Regions from separate parts of the Salinibacillus aidingensis genome, predicted to be linked through region 2. Evidence: predicted binding sites of a transcription regulator. Region 2 holds the regulator's gene; each other region holds the start of a gene.
What was found. The regulator LexA, encoded in region 2, represses DNA repair genes until DNA is damaged. The targets are predictions, from matches to a motif close to CGAACATATGTTCG.
Positions count from the first base shown of each region.

Region 1: a site for LexA is predicted at 1,838-1,851, ahead of uvrB (excinuclease ABC subunit UvrB). Genes of this name have one in related genera too.
Region 3: a site for LexA is predicted at 1,586-1,599, ahead of ACZ5OK_RS10640 (Y-family DNA polymerase). Genes of this name have one in related genera too.
Region 4: a site for LexA is predicted at 1,924-1,937, ahead of ACZ5OK_RS04840 (YhjD family protein). Genes of this name have one in related genera too.

Region 1 is NZ_AP043759.1:2,631,528-2,634,744, forward strand. Features, by position in the region: gene uvrB (excinuclease ABC subunit UvrB) at 1-1,708, opposite strand, end outside; gene ACZ5OK_RS13960 (LuxR C-terminal-related transcriptional regulator) at 2,164-3,217, opposite strand, start outside.
Region 2 is NZ_AP043759.1:1,634,437-1,637,653, reverse strand. Features, by position in the region: gene ACZ5OK_RS08855 (DUF896 domain-containing protein) at 1-41, opposite strand, end outside; gene ACZ5OK_RS08850 (YneB family resolvase-like protein) at 204-860, opposite strand; gene lexA (transcriptional repressor LexA) at 1,152-1,778, shown strand; gene ACZ5OK_RS08840 (2'-5' RNA ligase family protein) at 2,171-2,713, shown strand; gene glnA (type I glutamate--ammonia ligase) at 3,184-3,217, opposite strand, start outside.
Region 3 is NZ_AP043759.1:1,961,252-1,964,468, reverse strand. Features, by position in the region: gene ACZ5OK_RS10655 (SDR family NAD(P)-dependent oxidoreductase) at 1-144, shown strand, start outside; gene ACZ5OK_RS10650 (hypothetical protein) at 175-351, shown strand; gene coaA (type I pantothenate kinase) at 517-1,446, opposite strand; gene ACZ5OK_RS10640 (Y-family DNA polymerase) at 1,640-2,923, shown strand; gene ACZ5OK_RS10635 (YbaK/EbsC family protein) at 3,072-3,217, shown strand, end outside.
Region 4 is NZ_AP043759.1:863,819-867,035, reverse strand. Features, by position in the region: gene ACZ5OK_RS04850 (MFS transporter) at 1-963, shown strand, start outside; gene ACZ5OK_RS04845 (TVP38/TMEM64 family protein) at 1,036-1,755, opposite strand; gene ACZ5OK_RS04840 (YhjD family protein) at 1,962-2,339, shown strand; gene ACZ5OK_RS04835 (competence protein ComK) at 2,389-2,730, opposite strand; gene ACZ5OK_RS04830 (hypothetical protein) at 2,789-3,217, opposite strand, start outside.

The DNA of each region.
Region 1 (3,217 bases), 1.0 Mb from region 2:
GTCGATAGGTTTCATCGATAGCAATCTGCATGGAATCCGTAATTTTATCGGCATACATAATGACTTTACCCTGAGCATTCCGGGCAGCACGACCTGTTGTCTGAATCAGGGAGCGCTGTGACCTCAGGAATCCTTCCTTATCCGCATCAAGAATTGCTACCAGGGACACCTCAGGAATGTCCAGCCCTTCCCTGAGCAGGTTAATTCCGACTAATACGTCATATTTTCCGAGGCGTAAATCCCGGATCACTTCAATTCGTTCAAGGGTTTTAATCTCAGAATGGAGATAGGCAACTTTAAATCCAACATCCTTTAAGTAGTCGGTCAGATCCTCAGCCATTTTAATCGTTAAAGTTGTGACAAGTACACGTTCATTCCGCTCCGAACGCTCCTTCACTTCACCGATTAAGTCATCAATCTGTCCTTTGATTGGACGGACGTCAATTTCCGGATCCAGCAAGCCGGTTGGCCGGATAATCTGCTCGGTCATTTTCGGTGTATGCTCAAGCTCATACGGACCTGGTGTTGCGGATACAAAAATCGATTGGTTAATATGCTTTTCAAATTCCTCAAATTTTAACGGACGGTTGTCCAAAGCGGATGGCAGACGGAAACCGTGATCAACCAGCGTCTGCTTCCGGGCTCTGTCCCCATTGTACATTCCCCGTACCTGAGGAAGGGTTACGTGTGACTCATCCACAACCAGAAGAAAGTCATCCGGAAAGTAATCAAGCAATGTATAAGGTGTTGCTCCCGGTTCACGGAAGGTCAAATGCCGGGAATAGTTCTCGATTCCGGAACAGAAGCCCATTTCCCTCATCATTTCCAGATCATAGTTGGTCCGCTGCTCTAACCGCTGAGCTTCCAGAAGCTTGTTATTGGCTCTAAGCTCGGATAAGCGCTCCTCCAGCTCCTTCTCAATATTCGTAATCGCACGCTTCATTTTCTCTTCCCGGGTGACGAAGTGGGAAGCCGGGAAAATCGCCACATGCTCACGGTCCCCAATAATTTCACCGGTTAAAGCATCCACTTCCCGAATCCGATCAATTTCATCACCGAAAAATTCCACCCTCAGGCAATGCTCTTCACGGGAGGCCGGAATAATTTCGACGGAGTCTCCACGCACACGGAAGGTCCCCCGCTGGAAATCAATATCATTACGGGCATACTGAATATCAACCAGATCACGAAGCAATGCATCCCGATCCTTTTCCATACCTATACGTAAGGAAACTACCATTTCCCCATATTCCTCCGGGGAACCTAAGCCATAAATACAGGAAACACTCGACACAATAATGACATCCCGGCGTTCAAATAAAGCAGATGTCGCCGAGTGCCGCAATTTATCAATCTCATCATTAATGCTTGCATCTTTTTCAATGAAGGTATCTGTCTGCGGCACATAGGCCTCAGGCTGATAATAATCATAATAGCTCACAAAATATTCCACAGCGTTGTTGGGGAAATACTCCTTAAACTCACTGTAGAGCTGGCCTGCCAATGTTTTATTATGGGCAATTACAAGGGTAGGCTTATTCACTTCCTTAATCACGTTCGAAACTGTAAACGTCTTCCCTGTCCCCGTAGCACCAAGCAGTGTCTGATGCTTCGTGCCTTTCTGAATTCCACCCACCAGCTCTTTAATAGCAGTAGGCTGATCTCCCTGTGGACTGTATTTTGACTCCAACTGAAATTGCGTATCCAATCACCGAACCTCCATTCTCCGACAACCAATGTATAATCAAAGCCTGTTTCCCAGTACTTTGTTCCGAAATCGACGTTTCACATATTTTTTTCGTTGGCTCATCAAGTCTTCCTAAAGTATAACAAAAAACGAACAAACATTCTATTTTTTTACACTTCTTTTCTGTTCTATTAATAGGATATGTTTTTTTGCAGCGTATTGCAAAGGAAGTGGAAAGGCAATGAAGGACTATAGCCTGCAGGTTGTTCACCAAAGTTACCTTCATCCCCTGGTTGAAGGCAACCAGCCAGGGATTCTTATATTTAAATGGCCTTCATTCCCTTTATGAAGGCCATTTCCCCTATAAAATATTGCACAGATGGCCCTCACCATTGCACCTGTCTCCAACTCCAGAATCAGCAAAAACCCCGGCCACCACGCCGGGGTTTTCACTCCTATCCAATGATCATCATCTATTAATCCGATTCCTTCACATAATCCAGCAGGCGGCGAATGAGCTGGGCCCGGTTTTTCACCTCCATTTTTTTCAGTAGCTGACTGACATGCTTTTTTACTGTTATCTGACTTACGGATAATCGATTCGCAATCTCTCCGTTTGTCAGCCCCTCTACAATTAATTCAGCAACCTCGAATTCTCTTGGTGAAAAGGGAAGACTTTTTTTCGGCAGATTCAGGTTGGTCTGCCGTGCAAGGCTTGAAGCCAGTTCATCTAAATAGGAGACAAGCCGGGGCCCTCGGACATCCAGTATAAACGTAGGAGATGGGACATTAGGACCGTAATCAAAGTGGGTAGCACCTTTTACCTGCTGAAAGCCCAGCCGCTGCAGCATTTCCTGATACATTTTTAACGGTGTGGATGCGATGATGCGTCCCCCGGATAATAGCAGAGGCATAAGTCTGTACAGCAAATAGGATCGTTTCACCGGGTCTTCAGGGTTATGAACATCAATCATCCGGATAAACCAGCCGGCCACCTCATCCTCAGCCACCTTTAATTCACTCAGCTCTCCTACTGAAAGTCTATTAAAATAGCTTCTCGTAACCGGCATATTCTTTAAAGTAGGGATCGTTTTACGGTGGATGGGGATGACTATCGATATGCCAACCGTTTTTCCTTTTTCGTCCTTAAGCATTTTAAAAACATCATAGCCGAGCTGCTTCAACGTCTGAACGTCAATTAATTCATTTTCACGCTGATTGTGTTCACTCGACACCCGAAATTGATGATTCTGATCCGTACCTGGATGATAGTAATCCACTTCATAGTTGGGCGCATGCCCCTGACGCCCCTCAAAATACTCTGCAATCTCGAGAAAATTATGCCGGCTTCCGGTTTCCAGACGATAATTCGAGCCTTCAGCCAAATCAAACAAAGACGTACCTATTAAATCATCCCCTAAATGATAAATAAATTCCGAAATATAGTATTCGAGATTTTTCCGGCCCGAGCTGGAAAAGATTTTCTGCCGATAATAAGCGGCAGCCCGCTTGGATATTTCTTCAAACCGT
Region 2 (3,217 bases):
GCTAAATAATTGATACGATCAATTTTATCCTGTGATAACATATGAACGCTCCTTACATTTATAATCAAGACAATTTTCACAATTTCTACTGACTCTGCTTACAGGAAACACACACCGCTTGCCACGTTTTGCCTGCAGAGCCCTTGCCAAAAACAAAAAGCAAGCGTCACTATTACAGACTCTTGCTTGCTCTTTTGTTAATCTTACATGGATTTATTTTGATTTTCAAGCGTATACTCCTGGAATCTGCGATGAACGGTTGCTTTTGATACGTCATACCCCATACCTCGTAGTGTAGAAGCAATTTCAGCAAAAGTTAAGCCGTTATTTCTAAGTTTAACCACTTCATCAATTGGAAATGTCTTACGTTCTCTTCCAGGAGACTCATGAATATTTGATAGATTATTTTCAGGCCTGTACCCATTTGATACGGCCTTTTTCATTCCTCTTTTAATCTTTATATTATGGAGCTTTCTCTGATACTCTTCTACGATCGATACAATTTGTAAAACCATGGAGTCCGATTCAGAGAGTTGAATCTCTCCCTGGTGGGAAATTGTATATATTGGGATGCCCAGTTTTTGAAGCTGGTGGAGCAAAGCTATTTTTGTATTGCCCCTGCCAAGCCTTGTCTCGTCCTGAATAAAGAGTACGTCCGCTTCATTTGATGAGAAAAGCTCCAGCATCCTGAAAATACCTTCACGCTCGATTTCATAACCACTTTGTTTTTCTTCAATGATATCTGCTATCTCATAATGGCTTTGATTTGCCAGTTGAATGAGTTCTTCCTTCTGTCTTTTAATAGATGTTGTCTGTTCTTCTTTGTCTGTGCTGACACGACAGTATATAACCGCCCTCAATAATTCCACCTCTTAACTATGTAAAAAACTCTTAGCTAATAGATAATGCATAATATAAGATTACTAGAGTCAGTCCGAAAAGTGAATAAAACGCAATGTCGATTTTTGATACTTTATTAAACATTAAAATCGCCTCCTAACAAAAATAGAACCTTTGTTCGCTTTTGTCTATTTTCATTATATCAGAACACCTGTTCCTGTCAACCGTTTTTTCCGAACGAATGTTTGTGAAAAGTGGAAATACATGCTATAATACAGACAATTGATATATATGTACGAGGTGAGAAAAATATGACCAAGCTATCCAAAAGGCAAGAGGCGATCATGGAATACATAAAAGAGCAGGTAACGGCTAAAGGCTATCCACCTTCAGTAAGGGAAATTGCGCAAGCAGTAGGACTCGCTTCCAGCTCTACTGTTCATGGACATTTATCAAGACTTGAAGAAAAGGGCTTTATACGCAGAGACCCAACAAAACCAAGAGCGATTGAAGTGCTGGAACTGGAAGAGGAAATGAATAATGCTCCAAAAACAGAAGCCTTTTACGCACCGGTCATTGGTAAGGTAACAGCCGGTGAACCTATTACAGCAATCGAAAATATTGAGGAATATGTACCTGTTCCAGAACATCTGGCCATTTCAGAAGACGATCTATTTGTTTTGAATGTTGCTGGAGAAAGTATGATTGAAGCCGGTATTCTTGATGGCGACCGGGTAATTATTCGTAAGCAGCGATCCGCTCAAAACGGAGAAATCGTTGTCGCTATGACGGAGGATGAGGAGGCAACCGTGAAGCGTTTCTTTAAGGAAAAGGATTATATCCGACTCCAGCCTGAAAACGCAACAATGGATCCGATTATTGTTAGTGATGTGACGATATTGGGGAAAGTGATTGGATTATTCAGGGAAATACACTAACTTTTAAAACTAGATTTATAGTTTAGAAAAGACTCTTACTTAATTGTAAGTAGTTCACTTTCGATGGAGAAAAACCTAAATAAATGATTAAATAGCATACCAAATAGCACATTGTTTGGTATGCTATTTTTTGTTTATATATCAATGTTTACTTATAAATAACATCACTTTTAGCTTTATATTTAGCACACAAATTAACAGTCCACTAACAGTTGATTAGTAGGGTGATAATTGCTATGTTATTTTTAACGTTAAATAGGGTAATTGTATTATCTTTTGTGAATTTTAGGGTAAATCCGAGTATATGTTATAAAAGAGATATAAGATATTGTGAAATTATATACTTAAACTAAAGAGGCAGAAGAGTTTAATAAAAGTTTGGGGGACTTAGTATGGAAGATTTTAAAAATGATACATACATAGTATTGGATTTACCTAAAAAAATTGCTGATAAAGTAAAGAAGATAAGGTCTGAACATAACTATACAATGTCTTTACCCGCAGAAATAACGGTTACTGGGTCAAGTGGAATAGGAGTATTACAATATGAACAAAATCCAAGTAATGTCTATTCAACGATTAAAGATGTGACCTCACGAATAAAACCGATTAAATGTAATTTCGGAGAAGTTAGTAGCTTTCCAAATACAGATATTTTCTTTTTTACCTTACAAGATGAAGGTCCTATTCGAGAATTACACAAAGAACTTGTAAAATCGGATATAAAATTTTTAGAAAACCCATTTCCTTATAAGCCACATTGCACATTATGTAACAATTCATCTCTAACAGATATAGAAACTCAAGAATTATTATCAAAGGAAATTAGCGAGGAATTTATTCTTGATACGGTATCAGTTTATTCTTTGGAAAGAAAATCTAATGATGTTGTAAATGTAAGTTTGCTTAAACGGTTTAAGTTGTCTGGAAAATAATAGATGTCTTATTCAACAAACAGGTGCTTTAGTTGAACAAGACAATATAATTGAAAACAAAGAAAAACGCTTGGATAAGTTATGTATATCCAAACGTTTTTGCGGTTAAAACAAGTGTTAAAATGGTTATTAAAGATGCTTCGAAACCATATGCTATTTGTTATGTGATTTGATATTTTCTCCACGGTAAGTGAACTACTTAACTTAATTGTAAGAGTCTTTTTTCAAGTTTTTGAAACCAGGATTTAAGAATAAAAGCTGCACAAAGCCACATAATAACTAAAAAAGTGGTGATGGAATGAGTCGGCTTGTAAAGCTTAATAGCATATTAAATATTCTTCTAATTGTTTTGACACTTATTCATCATTTTACAATTAGAAATTCTTTAGACTCTCTAAAGAGTAAATGATGATCTTATATGCCCGTAATAAAACCCCTGATAAAATTTTTATCAGGGGTTTTCTGAATCATTAATACGTCTGCAGGTATTGCTCCCGCTCCCAC
Region 3 (3,217 bases), 330 kb from region 2:
GTAGCTCAGAAAATTGTTCATAAAATATACAGGCCTGTAAGGGAAATCAATCTGCCCTTGTGGATGGAGCTTGGAAGCCGGATTCATAAACTGTTTCCCCACTTAGTAGAAAAAATGTTAAAGGGACAGTTCCGGAAAAAATAAAAAAACTACAAGAAAAGGGAGGAGGATAAAATGTCTCATCATAAGCCCTTTAATGATGCCATCGATCATATGCAGCGTGTAGAAGGGGCTCCAGTTGGCAGGGGAGGGCGCCTGCCAAAACCTATTAATTTCATAGGTTACTTTCTATTTGGCGGAATGTTCATCATGACCGTATTAATCATCTTTCTGCATTTTTTCCAAGGCTGAGGTACAGAACAGATGACAGAAGAATTAAGACAGCTTTTATAGTAGGACTAAAGGCACTAAAGCCGAATGTGTGAAAAAAAGGCTCTGAGCTTTGTTTAAAGCTCAGAGCCTTTTCTGATTTTATAGAATAAGTTCAGTGGATAAATGGGCCTTTCGTTTGGATGCTTAGATTCTGCGTAATTGAATCGTTTTAATGATATGATCATCTTCCTTACGCATAATAATATCTGCCCGGTTCTTGGTCGGTTTTATGTTTTTTTGCAGGTTTACACTGTTAATGTTGTTCCAGATTTCTGTAGCTACTCTGGTCGCTTCCTCATCAGACAGATTGGCATAACGATTGAAATAAGACTTTGGATCCCGAAACGCTGTTGAACGCAGCTTTTTAAACCGGTCAACATACCAGCGTAATAAATCGGCTTCACTGGCATCAACATAAAGGGATAAATCAAAAAAGTCCGAAACGAACACACTGTGCTTGGACGGTTTAGGTGTTTGCAGCACATTAATTCCTTCAACAATGACGATGTCCGGCTGTTCCAGGGTATTGTATTCACCCGGAATGATGTCATAGGTTAAATGTGAATAAATGGGAACCTTCACCTGTTGTGCTCCGGATTTCAGTTTAATTAAACAATCTACCAGTGCTCTTGTGTTATAGCTTTCCGGAAATCCTTTGCGATTCATAAGTCCTCTTTCTTCCAGGACTGCGTTCGGATAAAGATAACCATCCGTCGTAATGATTTCCACTTTTGGATGATTGGGCCATCGGGATAATAGGGCTCTGATAATACGGGCTGTTGTGCTTTTCCCAACCGCCACGCTTCCCGCAATTCCAATAATAAAGGGTACCTTGTTCGTTTGCTTGCCAAAGAACGTATCCGTAATGGAGTGGAGCTGCTGGGACCCGGTTATGTATAAATTAAATAAGCGGGTTAAAGGTAAATAAATATTTGAAACTTCCTCCATGGATAGCTGTTCATTGACGCCCTGCAATTCCTCAATTTCAGATTCCGTTAAGGTCATCGGTGTGTTAAATCGGAGCCTGGCCCACTCCTCTTTCGTAAATGTCATGTAAGGTGAGTAGTTTTCCATAAATATACCTCGTTTATCTATGTCATATTTTTGTCAAATTTTACGATACTTCTAATCTATCATAATACAAACTTTACAATTTCATCAACTACCAAAAATAGCGCTTTCATGGATTTGGAAAAAACTGCACTTGATAAACCGAACATATATTCGCATAATAAACATATAATGATTTACTAAGGAGCGGTTATTTATGGGCAATCCAGTCATTGATTATAGTGCTTTTCCAGAGCGAAAAATTTTATGTATCGATATGAAGAGCTTCTATGCCAGCTGTGCCGCTGTGGCCCGTGGTCTTGATCCAATGACCTGTCATCTTGCGGTTGTTGGAAATGTGGATCGTCCGGGCAGTGTGGTGCTGGCAGCGTCTCCTGCGTTAAAAAAGGATTTTGGAATTCGCACGGGGAATCGTTTGTTTGAAATTCCGGATGACCCGAAGATTGTTGTTGTCCCCGCACAGATGAAGATGTATCTGGAAATCTCTGTGGAAATCACCCGTCTGTTCCACCAGTTTGTACCGAAAGAATCCATTCATACCTATAGTGTTGACGAAAGCTTTCTTGATGTGACCGGGACGGAGAAAATGTGGGGTAGCGCACAGGAATTAGCCGGACGGATTAAACAGGAGCTGCTGGAGACCTTTCAAATTCCGTCAGCTGTAGGAATTGGACCCAACATGTTAATGGCAAAGCTGTGTCTGGATTTAGATGCCAAAAAAACCGGGATTGCTGAATGGACCTATGAGGATATTCCAGAGAGGCTTTGGCCGGTTTCTCCCTTAAGTCAAATGTGGGGAATTGGCTCAAGGCTGGAGCGAAGACTGAATCGAATGGGGATTACAAACGTCCGTCAGCTTGCTCATTATCCACTCGAAAAATTGGAGAAAACATTTGGAGTCATGGGGAATCAGCTGTTCTATCATGCCAATGGAGTGGATCTATCGGAATTAGGAGCACCCATTTTAGATGGACAGATCAGCTTCGGAAAAAGCCAGATTTTACTTCGCGATTATACTGATCCCGAGGAAGTGCGCTATGTCATTTTAGAAATGTGTGAGGAGGTGGCCAAACGTGCCCGGGAAAGTCATAAAATTGGCCGGACAGTAAGCCTTGGAATCGGTTATAGCAAAGATGAAGGGGGAGGAGGCTTTTATCGTTCAAGAACGATGGATGAACCGACGAATATCACTTCAGATATTTTCTCTGTTTGCATGCAGCTCTTTCAGCAATTCTATGAGCAGAAAACGGTCAGAAAAATTTCGATTGCACTTTCGAACATTATGGAGGATGATTACATTCAACTTAGTCTGTTTGATGAAGATCGGGATAAAAAACGGGCGTTAGCCTATACAGTGGATGATATTCGCAATAAATATGGAAGTGCGGCTTTGCTGCGGGCGGTTTCCTATACAAAAGCCGGCACTGCCGTTCATCGAAGCGGACTTGTTGGAGGACATTATGCAGGGGAAAACCATTAGTGGATCGATGATAATAGCTTGCAATTTCAACATAACATCACATTTTTTCTTAATAAAGGGAGTTTTCTATAAATTATAACAATTTCTATTCATCTTAATGAGTAAATTATGTTATGATGCTATACAAATATAAGAAAGGATGAAGCAGATGTCTCTTGAAAGTGTAAAAGCTCATTTCAAACAATGGGATCGTGAACAGGATGTGATGGAATTTGATACCTCGAGTGCAACCGTAGGAGAAGCTGCGGAAACAATAGGTGTTATCCCGGCTCGCATTGCAAAAACACTTTCTTT
Region 4 (3,217 bases), 770 kb from region 2:
GATGAAAAAAAGATTCTCACCTATGGAATGCTGATCTTAAGTATTCTTACTCTTATCATCCCATTTGCTCCCACCTATTCTTTCTTTTTGGCGGCAAGAGCTTTACAGGGAATTCTAGCTGCAAGCTTTGCCCCAGCTGCTTTCAGCTATGTTTTCAGAAACTTCGAAGGAAAAACCCAGACGATCTCCATTGCTTTAATTAATACAGGATTTCTGTTCGCCGGGATTTTCGGACAGATTTTATCAGCCTTTTTCGTTTTTTCATTTTCATTCCATACTCTATTTTACGCCTTTAGCGGGATCTATTTCACTTGTTTTATCTTACTTTTGATCACATTAAAGTATTCCAAAAAAAGGAAGAGTGGCCGGAACCATCTCCTCCTTCATATTGTAACACTTATTCGACATCAGACCCTTAGAAAATTATATTTCACTACATTTTTTCTGCTGTTTACCGTTATGCTCTTCTATGGTGGATTTGAGATTTTTCTTGCAACAGGAAATGAAACCTTCCCGTTCTCCTTGCAGACCTTTCGCTTTATTGGGCTTATCGGAATCATTCCAGCCTTTTTTGCCAGCCGGCTGGAGGTACGATTTGGACCTGTATCTGTTCTGGTCACAAACCTTTTACTCATGTCAGCAGGATTTCTGTTCCCGATTTTCTATTTACATGAATGGACCTTAATCATCGCGTCCATTTGTATGATTGGTTCCACTTCCCTGACCATTCCTATGGTGATTCTGTTAGTCGGACGATTTGCAGGTGAAGCTAAAGGGCGGGCAATTTCTTTATATTCCTTTACGCTGTTAACTGGGGCAAGTATCGGGAGTGTCTGTGCAGCCTTTATACCTTTTCAGGAGATGATACTGGGGATTGTGACAGTATTTGCCGGATTGGCATTCATCACCCATACACTAAAAAAGGATCAGGCAGTGGATGTAGCCTCCTATCATAATGGATAGGAACCTCTACTGCCTCATCCTTTTAAAGCGATAGCCATGTGTGAAAATCAGTCACAGCACAGATGAAAAACGCTATTTATAGGCTTGTTTTGAAGCCTTGGAAGAGGGATCTTCATCCTGCTTACGATTTGTCTGATCGCTAAGTTTAATGACTTCCTCTTCTTCTTCTGATTTCTTTTGCAGCTTTCGTTCAACGATTTTTCCGATAATCCAGAAAAGGGCAATACAGACACCAACAATAATCGTTTTAACAGGCTGCTGAGCAAACGATGTAATACTTTCTCCAACATACGAAATGGTAAAAATCATGACAGCCTTACCCATGATAACGGCTAATACAAACTGTTGAAAGTGTATTCTGGATAGACCTGCAACGACATTAATAACCGATGAGGGTGAAAACGGAAAGCATAGCAGTAAAAATAACGGACCGAAGCCATGTCGTTCAAGCCAATGCATCACTCTTTTCACCTGTTTGTTTTTCTGAATAAATTTTAAAGGTCTTGTATTTCCCAGCTTTCGAATAATCAGAAAGACAATAATGGCTCCCATTACTGATCCAATCCATGATAGAAGAAAACCTTTGAAAAGGCCGTAAGCCATAGAATTGGCCAGCACAAAAACAAACAATGGCAAAAAGGGCAACAGGGCCTCCAGCATAGGAAGAATCAGCCCGGGTAAAGGCCCAAAGCTTTCATACGTTTCCAGCAGCTTCTTTATGAACTCATCAAATGTATTATTTTCAAACATATTCTGTATATCATCAAAATTTTCAATACTAAATATCATCATTCTGCTCCTAACATGTCGCCTATTCTTTTATTATATCTTTCATTTTAAAGAAAAACGACCTTTTTGCCCACATAATTCGGAATTTTTTTATTTTAGTTGCATTTCTTTTTTATTGTTCCCAAATTTTTTTAGTTTTAAAATGGCCGATCATTGTATATAATAATCATAAGAACAAATGTTCGATTATGGTTGTGGGGGAACGAAAAATGAGATATCTAAATGAGGAAGAGTTTAAAACGGCATCCAGGTTTTTATTTCTTACCATGTCCATTGTCGTATTGGAGCAGGATATTAAGAACGTTGAATCGGGAAATTTTAAAATAAAAGAACCTTATGTAGAACTGTTAAGAAGGATGGAGCACGAAGCACGTATGGAGCGTAAAAACCTGCAAAAACAAATGAAGCAGAAAAATCTCCAGGTCATCTTTATACAGAAGAATGATACCTTTTCCACTTATCTGTTTCTGGGAAATGGCTATGAAGAAGAAAAACGCTATTTTAACCCGGCCATACGGAAAAAAGTGCAGAATCTATTATATGAACTGATGTATCGGGCCATGCACACCAGGCGAAATGGAACATAATAGGATTAGCTGAAACAGGCCCTTGCATCTGCAGGGCCTGTCTTGTTTCTTAAATAAAAGGCTCAGCCACCTGCTCATGATCACTATTCCGTTTATAATGCAAACGCTCGGTCAGCTTATAACGAAACTGAGCTGTACGCTGAATCTGATTCATCATAGAGCCGTGGGATACAGCAACAATAATCTCCTGTCCTGTTTTAAATTCAATGACTGTTCTTCCTTTATCCAATGGATGAATACGTGCAATGTGAGAATGGGCAATCCATGCGCATGTAGGGTTATTGGGAGATGTAGTCGGGAAGAAAAACATACCACTGTGAGGATCTATCGCTATCGGGGATTTATGGGTAATTCCGCATACACCTTTCGTGCCTTCCTGTCTGCCTCTCAGAGTTATGAAGGGACATAAAAAGGCAGCTAACTCATTAAAGATTGCTGCCTTTTTTAATTTATTCTACCGGCGTAAATTTAACTGGTACATTAATTTCCATAGTATCATCAACTTCTGCATTGAATACATAACTAGGTATATGATAATCAGGGTTTGGTCCTAGTGTTTCTGATAATTTGGAAGAACCATCCCAACCGTCAATAAATACATTACCAGATCCTTGGGTAGGTTCAATTTTATATCTTCCAGGCGGAAGATCATCTCCAACTGTATAATGTCCAGCACCTAATTTGATTGGTTCACCTTTAGCTTCTTCTACACCTCCCTGTAATTCTTGTAGTTTATTCTTGTTCGAGACAATATCAGCTTTTAATTGAGTTAGTTCATCTTTCTTTTCTTCAATTTTTGTTTGGATTTCTTCTTCATTTTTGGCTATTTTATTCAAGCGATCATATTTTTCTTGATTGTCTTCAAGTTCATCTGAAAT